DNA from 4 places in the Rhizobium sp. 05N49 genome. Region 1 is predicted to be linked to each of the others. Evidence: predicted binding sites of a transcription regulator. Region 1 holds the regulator's gene; each other region holds the start of a gene.
What was found. The regulator PhoB, encoded in region 1, activates phosphate uptake and scavenging genes when phosphate is short. The targets are predictions, from matches to a motif close to TGTCATNNANCTGTCAT.

Region 2: phnC (phosphonate ABC transporter ATP-binding protein) is a predicted target of PhoB. The motif match lies at 1,670-1,686, and genes of this name have one in related genera.
Region 3: AC1DF8_RS09210 (NAD-glutamate dehydrogenase) is a predicted target of PhoB. The motif match lies at 6,176-6,192, and genes of this name have one in related genera.
Region 4: AC1DF8_RS09175 (alkaline phosphatase) is a predicted target of PhoB. The motif match lies at 6,141-6,157, and genes of this name have one in related genera.

What each region holds. Positions count from the first base shown of each region.
Region 1 is NZ_JBFTME010000002.1:477,140-484,933, reverse strand. It holds gene AC1DF8_RS06600 (acetylornithine transaminase) at 1-1,116, opposite strand, end outside; gene AC1DF8_RS06595 (GcrA family cell cycle regulator) at 1,542-2,072, shown strand; gene AC1DF8_RS06590 (pyrroline-5-carboxylate reductase) at 2,372-3,160, shown strand; gene phoB (phosphate regulon transcriptional regulator PhoB) at 3,294-3,977, opposite strand; gene phoU (phosphate signaling complex protein PhoU) at 4,106-4,819, opposite strand; gene pstB (phosphate ABC transporter ATP-binding protein PstB) at 4,864-5,679, opposite strand; gene pstA (phosphate ABC transporter permease PstA) at 5,694-7,016, opposite strand; gene pstC (phosphate ABC transporter permease subunit PstC) at 7,013-7,794, opposite strand, start outside.
Region 2 is NZ_JBFTME010000015.1:84,930-92,723, reverse strand. It holds gene AC1DF8_RS25880 (phosphonate C-P lyase system protein PhnL) at 1-396, shown strand, start outside; gene AC1DF8_RS25875 (alpha-D-ribose 1-methylphosphonate 5-triphosphate diphosphatase) at 383-1,555, shown strand; gene phnC (phosphonate ABC transporter ATP-binding protein) at 1,774-2,595, shown strand; gene phnD (phosphonate ABC transporter substrate-binding protein) at 2,647-3,561, shown strand; gene phnE (phosphonate ABC transporter, permease protein PhnE) at 3,629-4,549, shown strand; gene phnE (phosphonate ABC transporter, permease protein PhnE) at 4,551-5,402, shown strand; gene AC1DF8_RS25850 (PfkB family carbohydrate kinase) at 5,432-6,226, shown strand; gene AC1DF8_RS25845 (S1C family serine protease) at 6,363-7,322, shown strand; gene AC1DF8_RS25840 (haloalkane dehalogenase) at 7,409-7,794, opposite strand, start outside.
Region 3 is NZ_JBFTME010000003.1:403,444-411,237, reverse strand. It holds gene AC1DF8_RS09215 (MFS transporter) at 1-1,193, opposite strand, end outside; gene AC1DF8_RS09210 (NAD-glutamate dehydrogenase) at 1,190-5,968, opposite strand; gene pdxY (pyridoxal kinase PdxY) at 6,245-7,120, shown strand; gene AC1DF8_RS09200 (carbonic anhydrase) at 7,181-7,794, shown strand, end outside.
Region 4 is NZ_JBFTME010000003.1:393,135-400,928, forward strand. It holds gene AC1DF8_RS09155 (MFS transporter) at 1-1,635, opposite strand, end outside; gene AC1DF8_RS09160 (ABC transporter permease) at 1,829-3,082, opposite strand; gene AC1DF8_RS09165 (ABC transporter ATP-binding protein) at 3,079-3,768, opposite strand; gene AC1DF8_RS09170 (hypothetical protein) at 3,775-4,239, opposite strand; gene AC1DF8_RS09175 (alkaline phosphatase) at 4,334-6,082, opposite strand; gene AC1DF8_RS09180 (hypothetical protein) at 6,199-6,381, shown strand; gene AC1DF8_RS09185 (aspartate-semialdehyde dehydrogenase) at 6,493-7,527, shown strand; gene AC1DF8_RS09190 (lytic murein transglycosylase) at 7,697-7,794, shown strand, end outside.

The DNA.
Region 1 (7,794 bases):
GGTTACGACCAGCGGCGGCAGCAGGCGGATGACATTGTCGCCCGCCGGGATCGCCAGAAGGTGTGCTGCGCGAATTTCCTTCAGCAGTTCCGCCGAGGGGATGGCAGCCTTGACGCCGAGCAGCAGACCTTCGCCCCTGATATCTTCGATCACATCAGGATAACGATCCTTGAGCGAGGCAAGGCCCTGACGGAAGACCAGGGTGACATCGCGCACGTGCTGCAGGAAGCCCTCGGCAAGGATGACATCGAGAACCGCGTTGCCGACGGCCATGGCCAGCGGATTGCCGCCATAGGTGGAACCATGCGTGCCGGCCTTCATGCCGGAGGCTGCTTCTGCGGTCGCGAGGCAGGCGCCGAGCGGGAAGCCGCCGCCGATGCCCTTCGCAACAGCCATGATATCGGGCGTGACACCCGACCATTCATGGGCGAAGAGCTTGCCGGTGCGGCCGACGCCGGTCTGAACTTCATCGAGAATGAGGAGCAGACCATGCTCATCGCAGAGCTGGCGGAGCGCCTTCATGAATTCAGGCGTCACCGGGCGCACGCCACCTTCACCCTGCACGGGTTCGATGAGGATGCCGGCCGTCTTGTCGGTAATCGCGGCACGTACCGCCTCGACATCGCCGAAAGGAACCTGGTCGAAACCGGGGGTCTTGGGGCCGAAACCTTCGAGATATTTTTCCTGGCCGCCGGCTGCGATCGTCGCCAGCGTGCGGCCGTGGAAGGCGCCTTCGAAGGTGATGATATGGAAACGTTCCGGATGACCCTTGGAGAACTGGTAGCGGCGCGCCGTCTTGATGGCGCATTCGAGCGCCTCGGCGCCGGAATTGGTGAAGAACACCTTGTCGGCGAAGGTGGCCCCGGTCAGGCGGTTGGCAAGCTTCTCCTGGCCGGGGATCTCATAGACGTTGGAGAGGTGCCAGACCTTGTCAGCCTGATCCCTGAGAGCAGCCACGACATGCGGATTGCCGTGTCCGACAGAGGTGACGGCAACGCCCGCGCCAAAATCCAGATATCGCTCGCCGGTTTCGGTGATCAGCCAGACGCCTTCACCTCGCTCGAACCGCAGCGGGGCACGAGAATAGGTATCATAAAGCGGCGAGGCTTCAGCCATGGCGCGATCTCCTTCAATCAGGCTCTGAGGCAACGGACTCCGGCTAAGAAAACCAGGTCCGAAAAATTAAAAATGCCGCCTTTCGGCGGCCTGAAGCACTATTTACTTTTCGCACTGCAATGTCAACAAAACTGAGGATTTAGCGCATGCGTCAAGCCTGCAATCCGCATTACAGGTCTATCAACAGCTAATGTTGCAGAAATGACTCTCCCGGGAAGCAAGTTGGGGAAAACTACGAATTCGGATTCATCGGATTCCTGCGACTCTTGTCACAGAGTCAGGCTCACACTAGGTTAAAGTTCAATTACTAGACTGCATGCGGCGGAACTAGTCACCAAAATTGATCAGGCGTTTCTTGCTTCGGAGGCTTCCGAGGCAACGGTGAGGGATTCTGCCATCACCAACGCGAAAGGTGGAGACAGGGCATGAACTGGACAGACGAGCGTGTCGAAAAGCTCAAGAAGCTTTGGTCGGAGGGACTGAGTGCCAGCCAGATCGCTGCGCAACTTGGCGGAGTAAGTAGAAACGCTGTTATCGGCAAGGTTCACCGGCTCAGTCTTCCCGGCCGCGCCAAGGCCGGCGGAACCGCAACCACGGCGCGTGCGCCCAAGCGCAACACCTCTGCGCCCCGCGCCCCGAACTATGCATCTCGCATCGCCACCCGCACCGTGACGCGCCAGCAGGGCGCAACGATGCTGAAGGAAGAGATCGAGATCGAAACGGTCGAGGAAATGGAATACGTGCCGGCCAAAAACGTGGTCGTGCCTATTTCGCGCCGCCTCGGCCTGACGGAACTGACGGAGCGCACCTGCAAGTGGCCGGTCGGCGATCCGCTGAAGGACGATTTCTACTTCTGCGGCTGCGACTCCCCGGATTCATCGCCCTATTGCAACTACCACCAGCGTCTCGCCTATCAGCCGGTGAGCGAACGCCGCAAGGCTGTCCGGGTCGCCTAATCCGCGATCTTCCAACAGACGCGATGTATCATCACCCCTCCTCGCCTTGCGCGGAGGGGTGATTTTTTAGCCGGCACAGGAACGGCGGAAAACGGTTCCTGACCACGATCTGCGGAAGGCCGATCTCTGCCTGCATCCACCTGCCTGACAATACGAACTTATGTGGCCAAGACCATCGATGCGTTTCAGCCCCAGGGCTGGCATGGACCGGTGGGTCATAGCGCTGTAGCGCGATATTCTGATACAGATGCGGTATTCTGGTCGAGTAGCACGGCGCACATAGTCGCTTGGGGGTGCCAATGGAGATCGATCCAAAGCGGATGACAATGGGGTTCGTCGGGGCGGGCACGATTACCGAGGCTGTCGTCACCGGATTGGGCAAGACAGCGTTTCGCGACGCACCCATCGCGCTGTCACCTCGTAACGCAGGCGTCGCCTCCCGGCTCGCGGCGGCAAACGGGAATGTGTCTATCGCTGTGGGCAACCAGGATGTTCTCGACCGCTCCGATCTCGTATTTTTGGCAGTGAGGCCGCAAATTGCCGAGGAGGTCATCCGCTCGCTTCGATTTCGGCCGGGCCACCATGTCATCAGCTTTGTCGCGGCTACGCCAATGGATCAACTGCTGGCGTGGATCGATCGGCCGGTTCGCCTGAGCCTGGCAATTCCACTTCCGTTCGTCGCCGATCTCCAGGGGGCGACTGCGATCTACCCGCCCGACGAGGTCTCCCACACCCTCTTTTCGGCGCTCGGAACGGCGATCCAGGTTGAAGACAAGCAGGAGTTCGAACTTCTCGCGGTGGCGAGCTGCCTGATGGCCAGCTATTTCGGCATCCTGGACGCGACGTCGACCTGGCTGCAGAGCAAGGGGCTCTCGGGAACGGCTGGCGACGCCTACCTCCGTCAATTGTTTTCCGGCCTCGCCCATGCTGCCCGTTCAAAACCTGTCGCGAGTTTCGATGAACTCATCGGCGAGCATTCGACCAAGGGCGGATTGAACGAACAGGTGCTCGAAGACTTTCGTGCGTTTGGCGGCACTGCGGCTCTGCAAAAGGCTCTTGATCGAATTCTTGTGCGCATCCGTCTGTAAAAAGCAGATCCTTTCGAGGTTCGCTTTCGGCGCCTGGTGTCGGCTTTCGTAAGGAGCTAGGGGTGCCAGATAGACAAACGGGCCGCCCGGCAAGCGAGCGACCCGTCTGGACCTCCGATCACTCGGATTAAGCTTAAGCTTCCATGGAATATCCCGCGCCGCGCACGGTGCGGATGACATCCTGCATGTTGGAGAAATTCAGCGCCTTGCGCAGGCGGCCGACATGGACGTCGACGGTGCGCTCGTCCACGTAAATATCATGGCCCCAGACGCCGTCGAGAAGCTGCGAGCGGGAGAAGACGCGGCCCGGCGAGGACATCAGGAATTCCAGCAGGCGGAATTCGGTCGGGCCGAGGCGGACTTCGCGGCTCTTGCGATGGACGCGGTGCGTTTCGCGATCGAGCTCGATATCACCACATTTCAGAACGGTGGAGAGCACCTCGGGACGGGCGCGTCGGAGCATCGCCTTGACGCGGGCGACGAGTTCCGGCGTGGAGAAGGGCTTGACGACATAGTCGTCCGCGCCGGTCGAAAGACCGCGAACGCGCTCGCTCTCTTCACCGCGCGCCGTCAGCATGATGATCGGCAGGCGCTCGGTTTCCGGCCGCATGCGCAGCCGGCGGCAGAGCTCGATGCCGGAAACGCCCGGCAGCATCCAGTCAAGGATGAGCAGGTCCGGCGTGCGCTCCTGAAGCCGGATTTCGGCTTCGTCGCCACGAAGGATCGTATCCACCTCGAAACCTTCGGCTTCGAGGTTGTAGCGGAGAAGCACGCTCAGCGCCTCTTCATCTTCAACAACTGCAACTCTTGGGATCATGCGTGTCAGTCTCCTAATGCATGATCCTTAAACCGGGGGTGATTTAAGCAAGGGACCATGCAAGACTCGGAATTGGCTGCGACCCTTGCGCGCCCCGACGGGGCGCGCACGCAATCGGCAGGTCCGGATTACTCCGTGACCGCACCAACGGTATTGGAGCTGTCGTCCTTCGGACGCTCGCCCTCCGGCTGGGCGCCGGTTGCCATGTAGTAGATCGTCTCGGCGATGTTGGTCGCGTGGTCGCCGATGCGCTCGATGTTCTTGGCGCAGAAGAGAAGATGCGTGCAGCTCGTGATGTTGCGCGGATCTTCCATCATGTAGGTGAGGAGTTCGCGGAACAGCGAGGTGTACATCGCGTCGATCTCGTCGTCGCGCTCGCGGATGGACTTGGCCTTGTCGGCCGAGCGATTGGTGTAGACGTCGAGCACTTCCTTAAGCTGGACCAGCGCCAGTTCGGAGAGATGCTCGAGACCGCGGGCGAGCTTGCGCGGAACGCCGGTGCTCTGCACCGCGATGACGCGCTTTGCCGTGTTCTTGCCGAGATCGCCGACGCGCTCGAGGTCGGCGGCGATGCGGATCGAACCCATGATCTCGCGAAGGTCGGAGGCCATCGGCTGGCGGCGGGCGATCGTGACGATCGCCTTGTCGTTGATCTCGCGTTCAGCGTGATCGAGGATCACGTCGTCGGAAATGACCTTCTGAGCGAGTGCGGTGTCACCGTTGACCAGCGCGCGAATTGCGTCGGCGCCCATCTGTTCGGCAAGACCACCCATCTCGGAAATGCGCCGGGACAGGAACTTCAGATCGTCGTCATAGGCGGAAAAAATATGTGTCGATGCCATGGGGCTTTGTCCTCGAAAATCGGGAAGGCTTCACATTGCCAAAATCAGCCGAACCGGCCCATGATATAGTCCTGGGTGCGCGGATCGTCCGGATTGGTGAACATCTTGTCAGTATCGTTTTCCTCGACCAGGTTGCCGAGGTGGAACATGGCCGTACGCTGTGATACGCGCGCGGCCTGCTGCATGGAATGCGTCACAATGACGATCGTGTAGTTTTCACGCAGCTCGTGGATCAGCTCTTCGACCTTTGCAGTCGCGATCGGGTCGAGCGCCGAGCAGGGCTCGTCCATCAGGATGACTTCCGGGCTGACGGCGACAGCGCGTGCGATGCACAGACGCTGCTGCTGACCACCGGAAAGGCCGGTACCGGATTCATGCACGCGGTCCTTGACCTCGTTCCAGAGGCCGGCGCGCTGCAGGCTGGTCTCGACGATCTGGTCGAGGTCGGCCTTGGACTTTGCCAGACCGTGAATGCGCGGGCCGTAGGAGACGTTTTCATAGATCGTCTTCGGGAACGGGTTCGGCTTCTGGAACACCATGCCGACGCGGGCGCGGAGTTCGACGACGTCGATATCGGGATCGTAGATATCATCCGTGTCGAGCGTGATCTTGCCGGTCACGCGGCAGCCGTCGATCGTGTCGTTCATGCGGTTCAGCGAACGCAGGAAGGTGGACTTGCCGCAGCCCGAGGGGCCGATCAGCGCGGTCACGGTGTTTTCGCGGATGTTCAGATTGACATCGAAAAGCGCACGCTTCTCGCCGTAATAAACGGAGACATCCTGACCGATCATCTTATACGGAACGTTGCTCATTTTCTGGTCCAGCGCCTTCTCGACTGCGGCTTCCGTCAACATGTTCATGATCTTTACTCCGTTTACCAGCGGCGCTCAAAGCGACGACGCAAGAGGATAGCTCCGATGTTCATGACGATCAGGAACAGGAGCAGGACGATGATGGCACCCGAGGTTCTTTCCACGAATGCGCGCTCGGCTTCGTTGGCCCACATGTAGACCTGAACCGGAAGTGCCGTGGAGGGATCGAGCGGAGTGGCCGGCGCCTGGGCGACGAAGGCGACCATGCCGATCAGGAGCAGCGGCGCAGTTTCGCCGAGTGCGTGGGCAAGGCCGATGATCGTGCCGGTCAGGATGCCGGGCATTGCAAGCGGCAGCACATGGTGGAACACCATCTGCATCTTCGAGGCGCCAAGGCCGAGGGCTGCCGAGCGGATCGACGGCGGTACGGCGCGCAGCGCCGCACGCGTCGCGATGATGATCGTCGGAAGCGTCATCAGGGTCAGCACCAGGCCCCCGACGAGCGACGCCGAACGCGGCAGGCCGGCGAAGTTGATGAAGACCGACAATCCGAGCAGACCGTAGACGATCGACGGAACGGCGGCGAGGTTGTTGATGTTGACCTCGATCAGATCCGTCAGCTTGTTCTTCGGCGCGAATTCCTCGAGGTAGATCGAGGCAGCGACGCCGATCGGCAACGAAAGGGCAAGCACGATGAGCATCAGGTAGAGCGAGCCGATGAGGGCGACGCCGAGACCTGCTGCTTCCGGACGGCTGGAATTGCCGTTGACGAAGAGGCCGGTGTTGAACGTCTTGTGGAGAGCACCGCTCGCCTTCAGCTCGTTCATCCAGGCAACCTGCTTGTCGTTGACCTTGCGGTTCTTCTCATCGACCGAAAGGTTGATCTGGCCTTTGTTGGCACTGTCGATATTGGCATCTGCAAGCACCGTGACATTGACGGTCTTGCCGATGATCGACGGGTCGGCAACGACCATGTCGCGCAACTGGATCGGCGCACCCTTGGACAGCATGGCGGATGCGTCGCGCACGTCAGGACGGCTCGATGCATTGATGCCGAGCTGCTTGACGATCGCGTCGCGCAGCAGAACCGGATAGTTGGCAGCGACCAGCACCGAGGGGTCGGTTGCACGCTTGTTGTCCGGGTCGAGCGTCTTCTCGGCGAACTCGATCGGCAGCGTGATCGACGTCTGCTGGAAGGCCGTATAGCCGTTGCTGATGACCGTCCAGAGCAGGATGAAGAGGAAGATGAGGCCGAACGCTATGGCTGCTATGCCATAGGCCTGGAACCGGCGCTCGGCGGCATAGCGGCGCTTGATGCCGATATCGCGACGCGCGGGCGCCTTGGAAACGGTGACGCCGGCGACGGGGGAAACAATATTCGTCATTCGTACTGCTCCCGATATTTGCGCACGATGTAGAGCGCGTAAATGTTGAGGCAAAGCGTGATGCAGAACAGCGTGATGCCAAGTGCGAAGGCGACCAGCGTCTGCGGCGAGGTGAACTCAAGGTCGCCGGTCAACTGGTTGACGATCTTGACGGTCACGGTCGTCATCGGCTCGAAGGGATTGATCTGGATACGGGCGGCGACGCCGGCGGCCAGAACCACGATCATGGTTTCGCCGATAGCGCGGGAAGCCGTCATCAGCAGCGCGCCGACGATACCGGGAAGGGCTGCGGGCAGGACAACCTTCTTGATGGTTTCGGAGCGCGTGGCGCCGAGGCCGAGCGAACCGTCGCGCAGGGCACGCGGAACGGCGGTGATAATGTCATCCGACAGCGAGGAAACGTAAGGGATCAGCATGATGCCCATGACGATGCCGGCGGTGATGACGCTCTGCGCCTGGATGAAGTTCGTATAGTTACCGGTCAGGAGACCGCTGATCTGCGACGAGAAATCACGCAGGAACGGCCCGACGGTGACGAGCGCGAAGAAGCCGTAGACGATCGTCGGAATGCCGGCGAGCACTTCGAGAAGTGGCTTGGCGATCGAGCGGATCTTCGGAGAGGCGTATTCGGCCATATAGATGGCGGCAAAGAGGCCAACCGGCACGGCGACCAGCATGGCGACCAGGCCGATATAGAGCGTGCCGAGCAGGAGCGGGATAAGCCCGAACTGGCCGAAGGAGGAGCTGCCCGCACCGGCAAAGCGCGGATCCCAGACCG
Region 2 (7,794 bases), on a different contig from region 1:
GCGGCCGAAGAACTGGTCGCCGAACCGCTGCGCCTCGCCGGCCGGCCGTACGACGAGGCGATCGAAGAGGCCCGCCGGTGGCTCTCCGCCTTCGGCGTGAAGCGAGGGCTCTGGGCCGCCTATCCGTCAACCTTCTCCGGCGGCGAGCAGCAGAAGGTCAACCTGGCTCGCGCGCTCATCCTCCCGCAACGACTTCTCTTTCTCGACGAGCCAACCGCCTCGCTCGACAAGAATGCGCGTCGCGCACTCGTTGCCCGCCTCGCCGAGCTGAAAGCCGCTGGCGTCGCAATGATCGGCGTCTTTCACCACCCCGACGATGTCGCGGATCTCATCGACCGCGAAATCAGCCTTCAAACACGACAGATCCAGGATGGAGCAGAAGATGTGGCTGAGTGATTTCGAAATCGTGCTGCGCGATAGGGTCATACCGCGCGGCGCAGTCAGGATCGAAGACGGTATCATCGCAGAGATCAGCGAAGAACCAGTGGCCGCAGCCGATATTTCCGGCGACGGCAGGCTTCTGCTTCCCGGCTTCATCGATATGCATGGCGACATGATCGAGCGCGAAATCGAGCCGCGCCCGAATGTGCGCTTTCCCCTGGAACTCGGCATTTTCGAACTCGACAAGAAGCTCGCCGGCAATGGTATCACCACAGCCTATGCCGCGCTTTCCTTCCACGCCAACAGCAGCTACGGCCACATCCGCTCGGAAGAACATTCGCGCTCGATCATCCAGACCTTGGTCGAACTTAGGAAGAACGATCTCCTGATCGATCACAGGGTTCATGCGCGCTTCGAAATCACCTTCACCCATGCCCGCGCCGTCATTGAAGATCTGCTGCGCGCCGGCGCCCTCGATCTCGTCTCGCTGATGGATCACACGCCGGGCCAGGGCCAATACCGCGATMTCGAACGTCACATCGAAACGATTGCGCGCAACAACAAGATCACCCTCGAACAGGCTGCCCAGCGTGTTCAGCAACGCATGGAAAACCGCGCCCAGAACGGCGATGCGGTCGACAATCTGCAGGGGATCGCCGCCACGGCGCGCGACCATGGCGTCATCATCGCCTCCCACGATGACGACAGTATCGAAAAGGTGGCTATCGTCGAGGGACTGGGCGCGCGCATCAGCGAGTTTCCGGTGACGATGGCAGCCGCGCAGGAAGCGCGCAAGTTCGGGCTGGCAACCGCAATGGGCGCGCCGAATGCTCTTCGCGGCCTTTCCTACTCCGGCAATCTCTCGGCCCGCGAAGCCTATGAACGCGGCATTCTTGATATTCTTGCCAGCGATTATCACCCCTCGGCCATGCTGCCGGCGGTAATCGCACTGGCAGAGGCCGGAGCCGGCGGACTGCCCGCTTCCGTTGCCCTCGTCAGCGCCAATCCGGCCCGTGCACTCGGCCTCGAGGATCGCGGCGCGATCGAGACCGGGCTGCGTGCCGATCTGGTGATCGCCGAACGCGGCCGCCTGCCGCGTGTGCGCGCCACCTTCTCCAAAGGCAGGCAGGTCTATTCCGACGGAATTGTTTTGCGATTCCAACAGGCTGCCTGATAAGGCCGCCGCCTCCGACAGCGGATAGCTTCATTTCTCACAAAATACATCCGGAAATTCCGGATGTATTGCTTGATAAAATCCGCATAAATACTCGTAATTATTGGATAATTACTTAATAAAACCGTCACACTGAAATGCTATATTTAGTTTCATAGGTTGAAATTAAATATAATTCAGTTTCGTCTTTGACGTTTCTGGCAAGCGGAGACCTTCCGGTGCTTGAACTTCATTCCCTCAAGAAGAAATTCGGTCAAACACAGGCGGTCGACGATGTAAATCTGTCGATCGATGCCGGACAGATGGTCGGCATTATCGGGCGCAGCGGCGCCGGGAAATCGACATTGCTCCGGCTGATCAATCGTCTGCTCGACCCGACATCCGGTACGATCATGTTCGAGGGCAAGGATATCACCAAGCTGCGCGGCCGCGAGTTGCGTCTGTGGCGCGCATCCTGCGCGATGGTGTTCCAGCAGTTCAATCTGGTCGAGCGCATGGATGTGCTGACCAACGTGCTGATTGGCCGCGTTGCCCAACACGGCTTCCTCTCATCGATGCTGCGCCYCTTCACGGATGAAGAAAAGGAAATGGCGATCAGTGCGCTCGACCGGCTCGATCTTGTGCCGCAGGCGCTGCAGCGAGCCGGCACCTTGTCCGGCGGACAACAGCAGCGTGTCGCCATCGCCAAGGCGTTGGTCCAGAAGCCGAAGATCATGCTTGCCGACGAGCCGATCGCGTCGCTCGATCCGGCCAATGCGACACGTGTCATGGAGGCGCTGCGCAAGATCAACCGAGAGGACGGCATTACCGTTCTCGTCAATCTTCATACGCTCGATACGGCCCGGAACTATTGCGAACGCATCATCGCCATGCGGGCCGGACGGGTGCGCTTCGACGGCGCACCAGCGGACCTGACCCAGGAACGAGTCCGCGAAATCTACGGCACCGACGATTTCGATGCAGAGATCGACGAGGCAGTGACGTCCACCTCATTCAACACAGGTCGAACCGCGAAGGAAAAGGTCTACCAGGCGGTGTGAGTTTCGCCCGTGGCCCCAAGGCCGCGGCTTTTTTGCAACAGGAGAGTTGGAATGAAAAACGTCCTCATGCTTGCGGCCGTAACGGCTGCGCTCGCCCTTTCCAGCCAGGCCCATGCTGAAGGTTGGAAAGACAAGTACAAGACGATCCGCCTCGGCGTTCTCTCGGGCGAGAACGAAAAGGACCGCATCGCACGCCGCGTGGGCTTCCAGCAGTATCTGGAAAAGGAACTCGGCGTGAAGGTCGAAATCTTCACCGCCGGCAATTATGACGGTGTCATCCAGGCGCTCGCTTCCGATCAGATCGAATTTGCGTTCCTCGGCTCCTCGGCCTATGCCGCCGCCTATACCGAAACGAACGGCGGCGTTGAACCGCTGCTCGCCGGTCAGGAACAGGACGGCTCGACCGGCTACTATTCGGTCATCACCGTTCGCTGCGATTCCGGCTATAAATCCGTCGAGGACCTCAAGGGCAAGGTTCTCGCCTTCGCCGATCCGGATTCGACCTCAGGCTATGCCGTTCCCTACTACAACCTCGTCAAGCAGGGCTATGATCCGAAGACCTTCTTCTCGGCAATCCCCTTCTCCGGCGCCCACGAAACCGGCGTCATGGCCGTCGCCAATAAGCAGTTCGATGCGGCCGCAACCTATGTCAACAACGACATCAGCGGCATCCCGCAGCGTATGGAATCGAAGGGTATGATCCCGAAGGGCGAGATCTGCCGCATCTGGCAGTCGCCGGAGATTACCAACGGTCCCTTCACCACCCGCACCAACCTGCCAGCCGACATGATCGCTGACGTCAAGGCTGTGGTGAAGGCCACGCCGGAAAAGGCGCCTGAGGCTTTCAAGGAAATGAGCGGCGGCGATAACTCCACCTCGAAGGGTTACGTCGATGTCGACCACCAGCGCTACCAGTGGATCGTCGACATGCGCGACTGGCTGAAGAAGCAGCGTCGCAACGGCTGATATCCGCCATCCACGCCAAGCAACGGGAGCGCCGCGCCCTCCGGCGCTTCCACGACCGGGATCAGACATGACGATCGCATCCGCTTCCATCACCATCCGCCGGTTCGAGGCCGACTACCGTCGCATCCGCAGCCGCGCCAAAACCGTCCAGCTTGTTTCGGCGACGCTTTTTGCCGCCGCCGTCTTGCTGACGGCCTGGACGGGCGGCTTTTTCGACATGACCGAGGTCAACCTCCCCTCGGGCGAGCGCATCACCACCTGGAAACTGTGGGCCTCCCTGCCCCGTCTCGGCGAATATCTCTACAAGACGCTGCCGCACCTTCGCATCGAGACGCTCGGCGCCGATCTTGCCGAATGGTTCTGGCGCTGGCCGGTCTGGCTGGAACTGCTTGGGGAAACGATCCTGATCGCCTATGTGGCGACGTTTTTCGGAGTCGTCGGAGCCTTTATCCTGAGTTTCCCGGCGGCCCGCAACCTCAGCCCCAATGGCTTTCTGCTGATCGCTTCACGTCGTTATCTGGAGGTCATCCGCACCGTTCCCGATATCGTCTGGGCACTGATCTACGTCTTCTGCTTCGGCGTCGGGCCGCTTGCAGGCGTACTGGCAATCGCCACGCATGCGACGGGCTCGCTCGGCAAGCTCTATTCTGAAGTGAACGAGAATATCGACATGCGGCCGCTAGAGAACGTCAAGGCTTCCGGCGGCACCTGGTTCCAGCAGATGCGTTATGGCGTTGTGCCGCAGGTGATCCCGAACATCATCAGTTACACGCTGCTGCGTTTCGAGATCAATGTGCGCTCCTCCTCGATCATCGGCTATGTCGGTGCCGGCGGTCTCGGCCAGGAAATCCGCACCGCCATGTCGCTTCAGGAATATACCGATCTCTCGGCGCTATTCGTCATCATCCTTCTCACCGTCGTCGTCATCGATTTCCTGAGCGAGAAGCTGCGTCACCGCATCATCGGTATCGAAAGCCGGAGCATCTGACATGATCGACATTTCTTCTTCCGGAGTGCGACAGCGGGTGCCAGATGCATTCACGGTGCCGCCGCGCGTGCGGCTTATGCGTTATGCAGGCGCTGCCGCCTTGGTCCTGCCCTTGCTTGCAGGCCTCTATCTCTTCGACTTTTCGCCAGCCCGCATCCTGAACGGCCTGACGCGGCTCGGCACGATCTTCTCGTTCATGTTCCCGCCCTACGTCTGGACGACCTGGCAGGAATGGAGCGACGTTCTGGTTGGCCTCGGCCAGACGATTTCGATGGCGTTCCTCGGAACGCTGCTCGGCGCGCTCGCCGCTTTTCCGCTCGCCTTTCTCGGCGCGAAGAACATCATGCCGCTCGGCTGGGTGCGGCTATCGACCCGCCGCGGCTTCGATGCATTGCGCGCCGTCGAACAGATCGTGCTCGCGCTGATCTTCATCCGCGCCTTCGGCCTCGGCCCGCTTCCCGGTGTCTTCGCGATCGCCGTTTCGGAAATCGGCACTTTCGCCAAGCTCTTTTCAGAAGCGATCGAAAATACCTCGCGCAAACCTGTCGACGGTGTTCTGGCATCGGGCGGCGGGCCGCTGCAAACCATCCGCCTTGCCATCATGCCTCAGGCGATGCCGGTCATCCTGTCGATCATGCTCTATAATTTCGAATCCAACACCCGCTCCGGCACCATTCTCGGCATTGTCGGCGCCGGGGGAATCGGCTTCCTGCTGGCGGACCGCATTGCCGCCTATCGCTGGCCGGAGGCCTGGACGATCATCTTCCTGATCGTCGCCGTCGTATATGCTATCGATCTCTCCTCCGCATGGCTGCGCGGCAAGATCATCGGCAAGAACGACAGCGCCCGGTAAGGCCGGAATATCGCGACGAGGGAGTTGGAATGGCAAGGATAATGGTGGTCGGCAATGCCAATGTCGACCGGATCTGGCGGCTCGACCGGCCGCTCGTGCCGGGTGGGAGGCTCTCTTGCCAGTCGATCGAGGAGCGTTACGGCGGCGGCGGCTTCCATACCGGCCTGGCCCTGCTCGATCTCGGCCATGAGGTGGTTCTGGTCACCAGCCTTAGCGATGACGATAGAGGACGCAGCTATCTGAAGGATCTCGGAAAGCGCGGTTTCAACACCGATTTCATCGATGTTGTACCCGGGGAGACAGCACCCGTCGATATCCTCGTCGATCCCAACGGCGAGCGCACCATCATCGCGCCGGCGGGCCGGCGGCGACCGGGCATAGATAACTTACCGCCGATCGATGCGTCGCTTGTCTATCTCAATGCACGGGTAATGAGCCCGGCTGCCCTCAGGCAATTGGAAGATTTCGACGTGGTGGTTTCGCAATATCCGCTCTCGGCCGAACGCCGGCCCGCGAATGTTTTGATCGCCTCGCGCTCGGACGTGAAGGGAACAGCGCAAACGGCCTGGCAGGCAGCTTCGGAAATCGCCGCGCCGCGACTTGAAACTCTCGTGCTGACGAGTGGCATGCAACCAATCGAGATCGTCAGTCAACGAAGTTCGATCATCATCGAGGTGCCGCCAGCGCCTCCTGCACGCGACACGACAGGAGCGGGCGATTATTTTGCCGGTGGCTACATCGATGCCATGGTCAGAGGCCTTGATGCCGGCGCGGCAGCGCTGGCCGCCTGCGGGGTCGCGGCCTCTTACCTTGCCGCGTCCTGAAATCGCGGCTCTTGAAAGACGGGCACATCAATCTCACCTGATATCTCCATTGTTCACCTGTCGAACGACAGCCCTTTGCCATCAGCAGTCGCTGCCGGTCCTCAACATCGACGCCTCACGCGTCGGAGGAGATTTCATGGGATTCATTGATCGTGACATTCAGCCGTCGTCAGACGCCGGGCTGCTGGATGCCTATTCCGAAACGGTGTCGAATACCGTCGACATGGTCGGTCCGGCGGTCAGCCGTATCGAGCGCATTGGCGGACGAGCAGGGCATGGTTCCGGCTTTGCCATCTCGCCCGACGGTCTCATCGTTACCAACAATCACGTCGTCGGCGATGCGAAAGCTGTCACCATCAAGACACCTGACGGTACAGTCGTCGAGGGCCGGGTGCTTGGCCGGGATGAAGATACCGACCTTGCATTGATCCGGGCCAACGACTGGTCCGGCGCCTGGGCGCAGCTTGCCGACTCGAAGAAACTGAAGCGCGGGCATATTGCTGTCGCCATCGGCAATCCGCTTGGCTTCGAATGGACCGTCACTGCCGGCGTCGTTTCTGCCCTCGGACGCTCGATGCGCGCCGCGAGCGGTCGCCTGATGGAAGATATCATCCAGACGGATGCGGCGCTTAACCCCGGCAATTCCGGCGGTCCGCTGGTCTCTTCGTCTGGTGAGGTCATCGGCGTCAATACCGCAGTGATACAGGGCGCACAGAGCATCGCTTTTGCAGTCGCCTCGAACACCGCCAAACATGTCGTGTCCGAAATCCTGCGTTTCGGCGAGGTCCGCCGCGGATATATCGGTATCGCCGCCGATACGGTTGATCTGCATCGGCGCATTGCGCTTGAAGCCGGCCTTCCGCAACGGACAACGGTCCGCCTGCGCCGCGTCGAAGATGGTGGCCCTGCCGCGATAGCTGGCCTTCGTGAAGGCGACTATCTGCTTGCAATCGCCGGCCATCCGGTATCGGGGATAGATGATGTCGTCCGGCTGCTGGATGGGTCGACGATCGACGCCGATGTAGAAGTGTTGATTTTCTCCATTGCGGGGCGGATCGAACAACGCACCGTTCGGCCGGCTAAAAGAGCACATTAGGCAACTGTTTAGCCGATATAGCTAAAGAAGAGAACGAAGCCGGAGATCGTGCTTCGTTCTCCAATCGCTGCAGGCTATGGCAGTCCTCAGGCGACGAGGCTTTCGGCCTCGATTTCGGCGACAAACTGGGCAACGGTCTCGCCGATGATTTCTGGGTGGTCCTCCTGTAGATAGTGCAGGCCAGACCCCAGCTTCACCAGCCGGCAATTGTGCAGACGTCTCGCAAGATCCTCGGCAACCGCCAACGGAATGAGCGCACCCGGATCTCCAGCAAAGAGGAGCTTCGGATAGGTCGATGCCGCCAAAGCCTCATGTGCTTTTTTCATGCTTGCATAGACATCCGCCGGCTCACCGGCAATCGGCAGTTCATTCGGAAATCGCCAGGTTGGCCGACGCGAGGCCGGTGTGGGGAACGGCGCTCGATAGACGGCCATCTCCTCCTCGCTGAGTTGGCGGGAGGTTGCGCCGGGAA
Region 3 (7,794 bases), on a different contig from region 1:
GACGCCTGCACCGGGCCAAAGGCAAGGCCGATCAACAAGCCATAGAGGATATAGGCCTTTTCCGCCATCGTGCCGAAAAGCCCGCCGCTGTCGGCAGTCGAAAGCGGCATCAGCCCGAAGAAAGTGTAGCCCGGGCCGGTGGAAATAATACCGATCGTGGCCAGCAACAGCATGGTCAGGCTGATGATAACGGTCACCTTGGAACCTATCCCCCTGTCGACTCGTCCGGCGATCAGGCAGCCAAGGATCGCCACGATATTGAGGATGATCCCGTAAATGCCGATCTCGATCGTTGCCCAGCCGAACATGCCCGCCGCAAAGGCGCCACCGAGGATCAGCAAGCCGTTGACGCCATCCTGATAGATCATGCGGGCGATGAGGAAGGTCAGGATACCGCGACGCGTCCTGAGTTCGCCGAGCGTATTGCGCAATTCCTTGAGACCGAAGCGCACCGCAAAGCCGAAAGGCAGGCCTTTGCGGGCATCCGGCGTGAAGAAAAACATCGGCAGGATGAAGATCAGATACCAGACAGCCGAGATCGGGCCGGTGACGCGCGCGTCCTCGCCCGTATGAGGATCGAGACCGAAAAGCGGATCGAGACCCAGAATGGTCTTGCCGCTTTCCGGGCTGCCGGCCAGCAGAGCCACGACGGCGATCAGCACGATCATGCCGCCAAGATAGCCGAGACCCCAGGCGGTGTTGGAAAGCCTGCCAACGTCGTCCTTGCTGACGAGGCGCGGCATCATGGAATCGTTGAAGACGATCGAGAACTCTGCCGAAATCGAGGCGAGGATCATGAAGATGACGGGATAGATGATCGGCGAGCCCGGAGCAGCAAACCAGAGGCAGCAGAGGCTGACGATCTTGATGACCGCGAAGAAGGCGATCCAGGGTTTGCGCGCACCGGACTGGTCGGCGATGGAGCCTAGGATGGGGGACAGGATGGCGATGATAATAGAGGAGATCGTCGCCATGTTGCTCCACATCGTCTGCGCGGCGACCGGATCGGACGTCAGCCGCGAGACGAAGTAGGGGCCAAAAATGAAAGTCGTCACTACGGTGAAGAACGGCTGGGCTGCCCAATCAAAGAGCATCCAGCCCCATATGCCCTTCTCCGTGGCTTTCGGCGGCTGCGTTCCTGTCCAGTCTATGCGATTCAAACGTCCGCTCCTTTTTGGGGCGGACTGTCTCATCTCGCCCGGTCGCGCGCAAGATCGGTGAGGATGCCTGCGGCAACAGTGATGCGGGCGAGGTTCGGATCGGCTCCATCGCTGAGGCTTGCAAGCTCCTCGACGATGCGGTTGATGCGCACCCTGTCCTGCGCATGCCAGGCCTGGACCGGCTGCTTTTCCTTGCCGTGATCGGAAAGCGCGGAGATCACGATATCGCGACGGGCGCTGGCGATCTGGTCGATACTGCGGGCAAGAGCGAGGTTTTCATAGTGGTCGGAGGTGATGATGCGGTTGCCCGCAGCCAGCAGCCGGCCGACACGGAAAGTCTGGGTGACAGCAAAGTAGTTTTCGGCTGCGCGCGGCAGCGCCTCGCCGGTGCGAGCGGCGATCTGCATGATCTCCGGTACCAGAGCGAAGGTGGGCAGAGCCGCGATTTCGGCCGCCAGTTTTTCCGGCAGACCGGCCTGTTGGTATTCCTCCTGGCGCGCGGCGACGTCGGCTGCGGCCTGATCGGCGAAGGAAGGCTTGAGTTTCTTCAGCGTCGCCTGAAGCCGGCTAATGATCTCGGCCATGTCGCCCTTGGTCATGCCGGTCTTTAGCAGCAGGCGCGTCAGCACCGTGAAGCTGTTGCCGATCTCTTCATAGATGCGGTTCTGGATTTGGCCGGAAACCTTGTTGTCCAGGGCATCCGTTTCGGCCCAAAGCCGGTTGAGATCGAAGCCGTCGCGGGCAACGATCGCGGCGCGCACGACTTCCGGAGCAGATGCTGCGGTCGCATCCATCATGCTGACGGCAAAGCCCGGCCCGCCGCGGTTGATCGCCTCGTTTGCGAGCACCGTCGCGACGATTTCCCGCTTCAGCCGGTGGCTGTCGATATCGGATGCGTTGGACTTCTGCATCTTCGCCGGGAAGTAATGGAAGAGCGTGTCGACGAAATAGGGATCGTCAGGCAGTTCGCTGGCGATCAGTGCATCGAAGAGTACGATCTTGGCATAGGAGAGCAGCACGCCGATCTCGGGGCGTGTCAGTGGCCGGCCGGCAGTGTAGCGCTCGGACAGCGAGGCGTCGTCGGGAAGCGTTTCGACCTTGCGGTTCAGCTGTCCCGACGCCTCCAGGACGCTCATGAAGCGGCCGAGTTCAAGGCCGTTTGCCGTTCCCTTGCGGGCTGTCAGCGAGATTGCCAGGGACTGGAGGTAGTTGTTGCGCAGTACGAGCGCAGCCACCTCATCGGTCATGCTGCCGAGAAGCTGGTCACGTTTGGTGCGGCTGAGCCGCTGTTCGTGCATAGCGTTCGCCAGCGCGATCTTGATATTGACCTCGACGTCGGAAGTATTGACGCCGGCCGAGTTGTCGATGGCGTCGGAATTGCTGCGTCCGCCCTTCAGGCCGTAGGCAATTCGGCCTTTCTGCGTGACGCCGAGATTGGCGCCCTCCCCGATCACTTTGGCGCGCACTTCGTCGGCCGTAATGCGGATCGGATCGTTGGCACGATCGCCGACGTCGGTATCGGTCTCGGATGCCGCCTTTACATAAGTCCCGATGCCACCGAACCAGAGCAGGTCGACGGGGCTTTTCAGGATCGCGGTCATGATTTCGAAGGGCGTGGCGACAGCCTTGTCGATGCCGATTGTGGCCACGGCCTCCGGCGTCAGCGTAACCGACTTTGCCGAGCGCGAAATGATAATGGCACCTTTCGAGAGCACGGACTTGTCGAAGTCCTGCCAGCTCGAGCGCGGCAGGTTGAACAGGCGCTGGCGCTCGGCGAGGGTTTTTTCCATATCGGGATCGGGGTCGATGACGATATCGCGGTGATCGAAAGCGGCGACCAGCCGGATCTTCGGCGAGAGCAGCATGCCGTTGCCGAAAACGTCGCCCGACATGTCGCCCACGCCGGCCACCGTAAAGGGGGTCGTCTGGATGTCGATATCCATCTCGCGGAAGTGGCGCTTTACGGTTTCCCAGGCGCCGCGCGCGGTGATGCCCATCTTCTTGTGGTCGTAGCCGGCGGAGCCGCCAGAGGCGAAGGCGTCGTCCAGCCAGAAGCCTGCTTCCTGAGCAAGCGCATTGGCGGTGTCGGAAAAGGTTGCCGTGCCCTTGTCCGCGGCGACGACGAAATAGGGGTCATCGCCATCCAGGCGCACCGTATTGTCAGGCGGGACGATATCGGCGCCGGAGATGTTGTCGGTGATGGAAAGCAGCGTGCGGATATAGGTTTTGTAGGCTTCACGACCTGCGTTGAAGAGCTCTTCGCGGCTGCCACCGACCGGGAGTTTCTTGGGATAGAAACCACCTTTGGCGCCGACGGGCACGATCACGGCGTTCTTGACCTGCTGCGCCTTGACGAGGCCCAGAACTTCGGTGCGGTAGTCCTCGGCGCGGTCCGACCAGCGCAGGCCGCCACGGGCGACGCGGCCGAAGCGCAGATGTACGCCTTCGACCTCGACGCCATAGACGAAGATTTCACGGAAGGGCCTGGGTTCCGGCAAGCCATCCACCAGGTGCGGGTCAAGCTTGAAGGCGAGCATCGCCTTCGGTGTTCCATCGGCATTGCGCTGGAAATAATTGGTGCGCAGCGTTGCATCGACGATATTGACATAGCGGCGCAGGATACGGTCGTCATCCAGGCTCGGCACGTCGGCAAGCTCGGCTTCGATTGCCTGATGCAGTTCGGCGAGTTTCTTGATACGTGCCTTTTCCGATAGCTTTGTGTCGAGCGTGTCGTGGAACAAGCGGAAGATCGAAGCGGCGATCGCAGGATATTTGTCGAGGGTGGTTGCGATATAATCCTGCGAATAGGCGATGCCGGCCTGGCGCAGGTAGCGCGCATAGGCGCGCAGCACATTCACCTCGCGAGCCGAGAGGCCGGCCGACAGGATCAGCCCGTTGAAGCTGTCATTGTCGATCGTGTCGCTGAAGGCTGCGACGAAGGCTTCTTCGAGCGGTGCGCCAAAACGTGCGAGGTCAATGTCCGCACTGCTGCGGGCCTCGAGTTCCATGTCGTGCAGCACGACGATGTTGATCGCGCCGTCGGCGGTCGGAACTTCGATATCGAAGGTCCGTTCGCTCAGGACGTTGAAGCCGAGGTTTTCGAGGAGAGGCACGCGGCGCGACAGCGGCAGCTGCTCTCCGCTATGGAAGATCTTCAGCGACAGGATGCGGCCGCGTTCGTCGTCCTGGCGATAGTAGAATTCGATGCGGATCGGCTCGCCTGCGGCGCATGCGGTGATGTCGGGCAGATCGCCGACCGCTTCATCCGGCGTGAAGGCTTCCTGGAAGGCGTTGCTGACGCCGAGCTTCGGCGCCTTGGGGCCGGCGAGCATCTCGAAACGGCTGTCCCAGCGCGCGGTGATCTGGCGGATCGTCTCCTCGAGCTTGGCCTGATGGATGCGCGGCGTCTTGCCGCCCGAGCGGCCGATGATGAAGTGAACGCGTGCGACACCGCCTTCCGGAAAGGCCGGATAGTAGGCGGAAACGCGGCCATCATAGACAGTCTTCAGATAAGTGCCGATGCGCTCTCGCACGATCGAGTCATATTCCTCTCGCGGCACGAAGACGATGACGGAGACGAAGCGGTCGAAATGGTCGATGCGGGGCAGCACGCGTACGCGCGGGCGATCGGCGAGATCGTTGATCTGCTCGGCGAAGGTCGCAAGCAGCGGGGTATCGATCTGGAAGAGATCATCGCGGGGGTAGGATTCCAGCGTATTGTCGAGCATGCGGCCGGAATGGCTCATCGGGTCGAAGCCGAAATGCTCCTTCACCTTCTCGATCTTGGAGCGCAGCAGCGGAATTTCAGATGCCGAGGAGGTGTAGGCAGTCGAGGTGAAGAGGCCGACAATGCGCAACTCGCCTGTCACATTCCCCTGGGAGTCGAAGCGCTTGACGCCGACATAGTCCATATAGGCGCGGCGATGGACTATGGATTTCACATTGGCCTTGGTGACGATCAGGAAGTCTGGACCGTCGAGGAATGCAAGGATTTCCGGCGTGGTCGTCACGGCGTCCTTGCCGGTGCGCAGAACGAGAACTTCGGGATTGGAGAGAATGCCGAGACCCGTTCCCTTGTCGCGTTCGACATTCGCATCCGGGCCTTTGCCGGAATAAACATAGTCTCGCATACCGAGGAAAGTGAAGTTCTCGTCGCGCAGCCAGGTCAGGAAGGCGATCGCTTCGTCGCGGTCGACCTTCTTGCGGCTGGCGCTATAGTTCGAGAGCTCTGAAATCACCTCATCGACGCGGGCGAGCATCGGCTTCCAATCGGAAACGGCAAGTTCCACTTGCTCGAGCACTGCCTTGATCCGCTTGATCAGGTCGGCGGCCTGAGAGGGGCTGAGCGGCGAAACGTGGAGCTGGATGTGGCTAACGCGCTTAGCCGGGTCGCTCGCTACATCAGCGGAATAGAGTTCCGGGGCCTTGCCGTCCTCCAGGATCAGGATCGGATGAACTGCCATGCAGATGTCGCGATAAGTGCTGGTCACCTCGCCCATGACGGATTCATACAGGAAGGGCTTGTTGTGATCCGTCACCGAAAGGATGGAGACTGCGATGCCATCGGGGGTGACATCGGCGACCGTGTCGATGCTGACACGCGGTGTCTTGCCGCTCCAGGCGGCGATTTCGGCTGCCGAGTGTACGGCGGAAAGCGCAAGCATTTCCGGTGTGTAGAGTTCGAGGTCGTCGCCGCTTGCGCGGCCGAATAGGATTTCGGGATCGAGATGGGGCTCACCGGTCGCGGCTGCGATCTTGCGCGCGCTCTCGATCTGCTTTTCCCGTTTCGGATTGTTTCTGGCGGCCATGGATCATCCCCCCGATTGTTTTGATGTGGGCAAGTTAGCAGAAGGTTCTTCGAAAGAATCTCTAAAAGAGGGCCTCGAAAAGTCGTTTTCGTGCTTTTTTGGCTATGCTTACGAGAGATTTCGAAAGTTTTTGGGTCGTTTCATGCCGACGGACGGTAAAATCACTTTATCCCGCTTTTCCGTCCCGCCGCACATTTCCACGCTCGCATGAAGAATGGTTGACAGCGCCTCGTCAAAAAGATCATCAACGGCGGTCGAAATTCGGAACCGGATGCCATGTCGGAAAACGCAGCGGGCGCAGTCATCGTCATCTCCAGCCATGTCGTGCGTGGGTCGGTCGGAAACCGTGCCGCGGTCTTCGCGCTGGAAACGCTCGGCCATCAGGTCTGGGCGCTACCGACGATCGTGTTGCCCTGGCATCCAGGCCATGGCCGTTCGACACGGCTTACTTTCGCCGAGGCCGATTTCGAGGCCGCGATCGATGATCTCATCCGCGCGCCGTGGATCGGTGAGGTCAAGGCCGTCCTGTCGGGCTATTTCGGAAACGCGGCCCAAGCCCGTTCCGTCGCGAAGCTCGTTGCGTCGTTGCGCGAGAGGAATCCGGAACTGCTCTATGTCTGCGATCCCGTCATGGGCGATCTTGGCGGCCTCTACGTGCCGGAAGCCACAGCCGAGGCGATCCGTGATCACCTGATACCACTTGCTTCGCTCGCCACGCCCAACCGATACGAACTTGCCTGGCTGTCGGGCGCCGCCCTTGACGACAACAACGCGGTCATGGAGGCCGCCCTTTCGCTCGGTCCCTCGCGCATGCTGGTCACATCGGCGGTGCCGATGATGGCGGGCGGCACGGGCAATCTTTATCTCTCCGGTAAGCATGCTCTGCTTGCAGAACATCGTGTCGTCGAGAACCCGCCCAACGGTCTCGGAGATCTGCTGGCCGCTCTGTTCCTCTCTCGTCTGCTCTCGGGGATGGAGGATGAGAGGGCGCTGCAGTTGGCGACCGCCAGCGTGTTCGAAGTGCTGGCGCGCGCCGTCAAGCGCGGCAGTAACGAACTGATGCTGGCAAGCGATGCCTCCAGCCTCTTGACGCCCATGGCGATGGTGCAGATGCGTCATCTCTTCCATCCTGCGCAACGGCGGAAAAAATAGGGCTGATGCTTTTGCAGCGCAGCAGTTGATCTTGGCTCGCGCGCGCGCTAATCCAAGAGCATGACGAGATTTCCCAACTCCCTCCTGGACGGTTATCGCAACTTCATGAGTGGGCGCTATGCCGATGCCCGCGACAGGTATCGGCAACTTGCGGAAAATGGGCAAAGTCCGACAACGCTCATGATTGCCTGTTCCGACTCCCGCGCGGCGCCCGAACTGATCTTCGATGCCGGGCCAGGTGAACTCTTCGTCATTCGTAACGTCGCCAACCTGGTGCCGCCCTATGAGCCAGACGGCCATTTCCACTCTACCTCGGCAGCGCTTGAATTTGCCGTGCAGGCGTTGAAGGTCAAGAATATCGTCGTCATGGGCCACGGCCGCTGCGGCGGTATCCGCGCGGCACTCGACCCCGATGCCGAGCCATTGTCGCCCGGCGATTTCATCGGCCGCTGGATGTCGCTCGTGCGCCCTGCCGCCGAGCAGATCGGCAGCAACGACATCATGACGCCAGGCGAACGACAGACTGCGCTGGAGCGGGTGTCCATTCGCAATTCAATCAACAATCTCAGATCTTTCCCTGAAATCAAGACGCTCGAGGAAGAGGGCAAGCTGGAGCTTCATGGTGCCTGGTTCGACATCTCGACCGGCGAACTCTGGGTGATGGATTCTGAGAC
Region 4 (7,794 bases), on a different contig from region 1:
GTAGACCATCGTCACGTAGAACACGAGCACGAAGAGGATGGCGATCGTCCCCACCCAGTTGACGCGGGCAGGATCGGCCGTCATCGCGAACGAACCGGCACCGGGGATCGTGTAGACCGCCATATCCGTCACGCTTTTTGCTTCATCCGCCGTCAGCAGCTTGCCGGCAACGAGTTTGTCGGCCGGCAGCGTTTCCTTCTGGCCGGCACGTATCGCATCGGCATTGAGGGTGAGCTCCGGATTGGCAGCGATGAAGGCATCGAGCTTGGCATCGGCAACCTTGGCAGCGCCGCGCTTCAGCGGGTAGCCAGCATCATGAAGGGCAAGATTGACACCCTTTTCGAACGCGGCACCGGTCTTGGCCGCATCAGCACCGGCTGCAACGGAGTCGTAGCTGGTGATCGTATCGTCACCGACCTTCACGGTTGCAGGCTGGCCGGCCGGACCCGGCACCACGTCATAAGGCACAGAGTTCTTGGTCAGGAACGCCGTTGCGATGTCGCAGGAGCTGGTGAATTTCGACGTACCGGTCGGATTGAACTGGAATTTGCAATCCGCCGGATCGGCCGTAACCGTTGCCCGGATCGTCGCCTGCGCCTCGTAAAGGGCCGGGTTTGCCGTATAAGTCATCGCCTTGAACAGCGGGAAGTAGGTGACCGCTGCAATTAGAAGACCCGCCATGATGATCGGCTTGCGGCCGATCTTGTCCGACAGTCCGCCGAAGATGACGAAGAACGGAGTGCCAAGGAAGAGTGCGATGGCGACCATGATATTGGCCGACTGAAGATCGACCTTCAGCACGTTCTGCAGGAAGAACAAGGCATAGAACTGCCCGCCATACCAGACCACCGCCTGACCCATGGTGGCACCAAAAAGCGCAATCAGCGCGATCTTGGCATTCCGCCACTGACCAAAGGCTTCCGTCAACGGCGCCTTCGATGCCTTGCCTTCGGCCTTCATGCGCTGGAAGGCGGGCGACTCGTTCATCTTCAACCGGATCCAGACGGAGATGCCGAGCAGGACGACGGAGACAAGGAACGGAATACGCCAGCCCCAGGCGGCGAAGGCAGTTGGTCCCATGATCGACTGGACCGAGACGATGACGATCAGCGACAGGAAGAGACCGAGCGTTGCCGTCGTCTGGATCCAGGACGTGAAATAACCGCGACGGCCGTTCGGCGCGTGTTCGGCAACATAAGTCGCCGCACCGCCATATTCACCGCCGAGTGCCAGACCCTGCAGCAGACGCAAGCCGATCAGGATGATCGGAGCGGCAATGCCGATCGAGGCCGCGCCCGGCAGGATGCCGACCAGGAAGGTCGAGAAGCCCATGATGAGAATGGTCATCAGGAAGGTGTATTTGCGGCCGACGAGGTCGCCGAGACGGCCGAAGACCAGCGCGCCGAATGGGCGCACCAGGAAACCCGCAGCGAAAGCGAGCAGCGTGAAGATGTTGCGCGTTGCTTCCGGATACTGGGTAAAATAGGTCGCGCCGATATAGGTGGCGAGCGAACCATATAGATAGAAATCATACCATTCGAAAACCGTGCCGAGCGACGAGGCGAAGATGACCTTCTTCTCCTCGCCCGTCATCGGACCGGCTTTCGCACCGTCGACGCTTGCGACATTTGCCATTGTCTGTCCTCCACAGAGTGATGAGCAACGGTCGCGGCCTACTCTCCTCGAAGCATACCCCTGGCCACGACACGCCTGACGAGAGTTTGACAGAAAAGACGAGTCAGAAAGAGGGATGCTTTGGGATTATGACTTTAGTCTAATTTTTGTGCATGGATGGTCACAGCATGGCGGAACAGGCCCGCCGCAATGCTCACCCCCGCAAAGCCTGGGCCGGAGACTGCCGATAGGCGAGCACCGCCGGCAAGGCGGCGAGGACAGTGGCGAAGGCAAGAAGCATTATAGCAAGCGCTCCGTCTTCACGGGCGAAGCCGACGGGCAGGTTGACGCCACTGCTTTGCGAGAAGAAGCCGGAAAGAATGAGCGCGGCACCGTAGCCGAGTGTAAAACCAAGCCCGACCCCAGCGGCAACAAGAATAAAGAACTCCAGCCAGACAATACCGAATATGGCACTGCGGGGAGCACCGAAGGCACGCAGCGCACCGATCTGCCTGCGGCGCTGGCCGATATGGATGACAGTCACAAGGATCAGCGAGGCTGCGACCAGCACCTGCGCACCAGAGGCAACGGCAACAAGAATCTGCTTGGCATCACCGAGCGTCGCATAAAGATTGGTCAAGACTTCGCCGGGAAAGACGGCAATCGTCGTGCCATTACGATAGTCCTGCCGCAGTTTGTAGGCATCGGCAATCGTCTTCGGCTTGACGAGGATGGCCGGAAGACCGGGTGTTTCCCCAGTCCAGTTCTCGTTCAGGCCGGCATGGGTTTCAGCCTCCGCATGATGGTCGGCTTCCTCATGAGCGCCTTCCGCGGCGGCGTGGTCATGGTCGTGCTCTTCGCCCGCTTCCAGCCCATGAATATGCCAGACGGCTTGGATCGGAACGAGAATGGCCCGGTCCCATGCTGTGCCTGTCGGTCGTAGGCGCCCGATTACGCGATAGGCAAGTTCCGTATGCGTATGGCCGCCGGTTTCGATCGTGCCGTGCATCGGTTTGATCTCGCTGCCGATAGCCAGGCTAACGCTCGAGCCGATGACAGCCTCGCCCTCGCTGGCGAAACCTTGACCTTCGGAAAAGCCGCCGGAAATCGTTTCCGTCAACGCTGTCGTCGTGCCGATGATCGGATAGCCTGAGAAGGAATCGCCGAAACCAACGGGGGCAGCCCATTCGACGCGCGGATCGGCAGAAAGTTTTGCCAGGACGTCGCCGGACATTAGCGGCAGCGCGGACGGCTGCAGGAAAACGGACGAGAGCACGAGCTGGGTCTCGCTGCCGCCCGCGCCGATGACGAGATCGAACTTGTCAGCCGCCCGCGCACTGCCGAGACGAAGAGCCCTTTCCTGCAGGATGACGGAAACGCCGAGCGCGGTCGCAAGCGCCACGAGCAGCACGACAACGAGAGAGCCGGCCCATAAACGGCGCAGATCGGCAAGGATGAAGCGGATCATGCGGCCGCTCCCTTGATCGCGGAATCGTCGATAATGCGGCCGGAACGAAACGTCAGGCGTCGGTCGAAACGAGTGGCGAGGCGGGGATCGTGCGACACGACGATCAGGGTACTGCCTTCAGCCATGGCAAGATCGAGCAGCAGATCACCGACGGCATCGCCGCTTTCGGCATCGAGGCTCGCGGTCGGTTCGTCGGCGACGATGACACCGGGTTTGCGCAGCAGCGCCCGGGCAATCGCCACACGCTGCATTTCGCCACGCGACATGGTTTCGATCCTCTGTGCGGCGCGCTCAAGACCGACAGTGTGGAGGAGATCGTGGGCGCGCTCGATTATCGTCGACGTCGCGGCACGCGCGAGACGCGCAGGCAACAGCACATTTTCGACAGCGGACAGACCGGGGAAAAGGTGAAATTCCTGCATGACCAACCCGATATTGGCAGCCCGAAAGCGGTCACGGCGACTTTCGGAGAGCGCAGCAATATTCTCACCGTTCCAGCGGACACGGCCCTCGCAAACCCTCTCCAGTCCGGTGACGATATTGACGAAGGTACTTTTGCCGGATCCCGAGGCGCCGGTAACCACGACACGGCTGCCCGCAGCGATCGACAGATGATCGACGGCGAGCGCAGGTGCCGAAAGGCCAGGAAACGTCATGGCCAATTGTTCGATTTCAAGAGCTAGCATCGATGCTCAGACGCTGGAATATTCGGCCTGGCGGATACGCAGCAGGCTTACAAAGCCGGTTTCCGGGTCCTTCCACGACCCGAACTCGAGCGTGCCACGCACTTCGATAGTCTGGCTCGGCTGTACGAAGGTCTGCTTCTCGCCGAGATAAACGACGACGATATTGTCCGGCCAGTCTGCGTCGGAAGAGCAGAAGGGGCAGAGTGACATCGGTATCTCCGTAAGTACGAAGAATTGCGCCTCAGCCTTTAACGGCGGCGCCATGAAGCCCTTGATACTGATTTCCTTGCCAGCAAGGCGCTTTACCTTGTCGGAAAATTCGAGACCAAGCACACCAAATTTTCCGTAGAGTTCATCGAAGCTGATCAAGGAATCATCGGCAATCACAGGCCGGGCGACGGCGAAGGGAACCGCGGCCATGACGCCCATGAGGCGACGGCGGCTGAGATTCAGCAAAGCGAGCCTTTCCATAGCGGTCTCCAGAAACGGATACCCGGCCGCATAGCGACCGGGATGAGGATCGATGAAAAGTCCCAGGCCGGCAAGCGGCCTGGGACACAGGTGCTTAGTTCGTCTGCTTGGCGCCGAGCGCAAAAGCGTCGGCGAGAACGCGGTAGACGTCGCTCTGTTCCATATAGCCCTTGAAGCCCTCCGATCCGGGGCCGGTCGACTGCAGGACAACGTCATCGACGGTATGGGCGCCGGTGGCCGCACTCTTCGGCAGGTTACCCGGAACGAAGACGGCGCCAGGAACATCCTTGTAGGCTTCGTTGGCGACGTAATCCTTCTTCTCGTTCTGGATGGCCGGAGTGTATGGGTTATCCAGCTTCGGGCGGAAAGTTTCGTAGTGGTCGGGATAGTTACTGACGAACAGGGCGAGACGTTTGGAGACGTCAACGCTGTCGGGATAGCCGTCATTGTTGGCATCGACATAGTTGGTGAAGCTGCGGCCAGCGACCTTCTCTCGCATCTCCGTACCTTCAATCGTATCGTCGATCGTGCCGACGATCGTGATGCCGTGCGTATGGTCACCGGTGACGACGATCAGCGTGTCGGGATTGCTGGCGGCGAATTCCTTCGCCAGACCGACGGCCTTGTCAAATTCGATCGTATCGATGGCAGCGCGCTCGCCATCGAGAGGATGTGACATCTTGTCGATGTTGGCAGCTTCGACCATCAGGAAGAAGCCTTCGGGATTCTTCGAGAGCTTGTCGAGCGCGACCTTGGTCATTTCAACAAGGCCGGGCTGGGCCGGGAATTTGCCGACAGTGCCCTTCTTCAGGAATTCGCGGTCAAGCGTCGTATCCATGTTGCCAGTGTGGAACAGGCCGAGGATCTTGCCTTCGTTAGTGCTGGCAGCAGCGGCGAGTTCCGTCTTGTCGATCGCGAGCTTATAGCCGGCGTCCTGGAACATCTTGACGTAGTCCTTGTCGTCCTTGCGCTTCGAGCCGGCAGTCGCCTGCGGCAGGAAGTAGGCCGAGCCGCCACCGAGGATGACATCCGGCTTCACGTCGAAGAGCATGCCGGTGATTTCGGCTTTGTCGTCGCGGCGACGCGTATGGGAAACGACGGCGGCCGGCGTCGCGTCCTGAAGTTCCGAGGTCGTGACGACGCCGATCGACTTCGAGGTCTGGCGACGCAGGGCTTCGCCGAAAGTTTCGACGCGCGGGTCGTCCAGCGTGTCGAGTGTCCTGTCGGCATAGACGCCGAGCGAGTTGATGGCGCCCTTATGGCCGGTCATGTAGGCCGACATCGTATTGGCGCTGTCGGTGGTAACCGAATCGGTGGCGGACGTGCCGATAAAGGCCATATGATCGAGATCGTCCATGTTCAGGCGGCCGTTCGCCTTGCCTTCAGTCATGCCCTTGGACATGATACGAGCGGCGGTGCGGTGAGCAACGGAAAGACCATCACCGAGGAAGAAAATGATGTTCTTGGCTTTCGGCTGTGCGGAAGTGCCGAAAACCTCCCAGGTCACCGCCTTCTTTTCGTCGCCGGCGGCGACTTCAACCTTGTAGGTGCCCGGAGCGGCAATCTTCAGGCCGCGCAGCAGGAGAGCTGAACCGAGAGCCTTGTCTTCCTTGCCCTTTTCCAGCTCGACGAACTGTGCCTCGCCCCCGAGGACAGTCTTGTAATCCTGGCCATTGACCGTGATCTTCACGTCTTCCGGCTTGACCTGCTTGGAAAGCTCGACCTTGAAGTCGAACGGTGAACCGGCCAGAATCGTAGCACGATCAAGCGGATAGATCGAAGCTGCTTGAGCAGCACCGGCCAGAATCGTGGTGGCCGCAAAAGCGGCGAGAAGCATACGCATGGAAAAACCCCCGTTTTTCGTTGCAGTCATCACAACGGGTCGGGGATACCCCTCGGCAATGACAGAGGGATGACAAAACGCCGCAGCATGGCAACCCCCTCTCCTCCGCTCGCCACATACGCAAAAACCTTGACTCCTGTGGAAAACGTTTTAAGAGCAACGACGGAAAAGGAATATCCATGGTTCGCCACGAGCATGCCATCGCTGAGCGCAATAACCTGGCAGGAAGTGCCGGGCTGGATTTTTCCGTTCCGGTTTCTTCCAAAACCAAGGCCAAAACGACGACGAAAACCGTCTGACGTCTCTGGCCTGCCGCTCTCTCCCCGGCCCGGCCGGGGACAGGAAGTCGCGATGATGTCGCGCTTCCCCCTCACCGGACAAGAGGAGAGAAGAGAAAGAGAGCTTGAGAAATGGGTTTCAAAGTTGCAGTTGCCGGAGCCACCGGAAATGTCGGGCGGGAAATGCTCAACATTCTCTCCGAGCGCGGTTTCCCAGCCGATGAAGTCGTAGCACTCGCCTCCTCCCGCTCCCAGGGCCTCGAGGTTTCCTATGGCGACCGGACGCTGAAGGTCTCCAATCTGGAGAATTACGATTTCTCTGACACCGATATCTGCCTGATGTCGGCCGGCGGCGAGGTTTCCAAGCGCGTCTCCCCGAAGATCGGCCAGCAGGGCTGCGTCGTCATCGACAATTCCTCGGCCTGGCGCTACGACGCCGACGTGCCGCTGATCGTTCCGGAAGTAAATCCGGACGCGATCTCGCTCTTCACGAAGCGCAACATCATTGCCAATCCGAACTGCTCGACCGCCCAGCTCGTCGTCGCGCTGAAGCCGCTGCATGACTTCGCCAAGATCAAGCGTGTCGTCGTCTCGACCTATCAGTCGGTCTCCGGCGCCGGCAAGGAAGGCATGGACGAGCTCTTCAACCAGACGCGTGCCGTCTTCGTTGCCGATCCGATCGAGAACAAGAAGTTCACCAAGCGCATAGCCTTCAACGTCATTCCGCACATCGACGTCTTCATGGAAGACGGCTACACGAAGGAAGAATGGAAGGTTCTGGCTGAAACGAAGAAGATGCTCGATCCGAAGATCAAGGTGACCTGCACTGCGGTGCGCGTTCCCGTCTTCATCGGTCATTCGGAATCGGTCAACATCGAATTCGAAAACGAGATCACCGCAGATCAGGCCCGCGATATCCTGCGCGAAGCGCCGGGCTGCCTCGTCATCGACAAGCATGAGGACGGCGGCTACATCACGCCGTATGAATCTGCCGGCGAGGACGCGACCTACATCTCGCGCATCCGCGAAGATGCGACCGTCGAGAACGGCCTCAACCTGTGGGTCGTCTCCGACAACCTGCGCAAGGGTGCGGCTCTCAACGCCATCCAGATTGCCGAGCTGCTCATCAATCGTGGCCTCGTCAAGCCGCGCAAGCAGGCAGCCTGATACCATTTGTAAACCATAATATGCTAAAGCCCTGCTCGACGAGCGGGGCTTTTTCGGGCAAATACCGCCGTATAAGCGTTCGCTAAAGGGCGACCGTGACAAAATCGCCGGTGACTGGCATTCTCTTGCCTGGCCTGAAAGCTATGCAGATCGAGAGCGGGGTTTCTCAATGCGCATGACAAAATTGATTCTGGCGACCGCCGCGGCAATGGGCGTCCTCCATGCGGTACCGGCGTTCGCGCAGGGTGCCCAGTGCGGTAACACCAG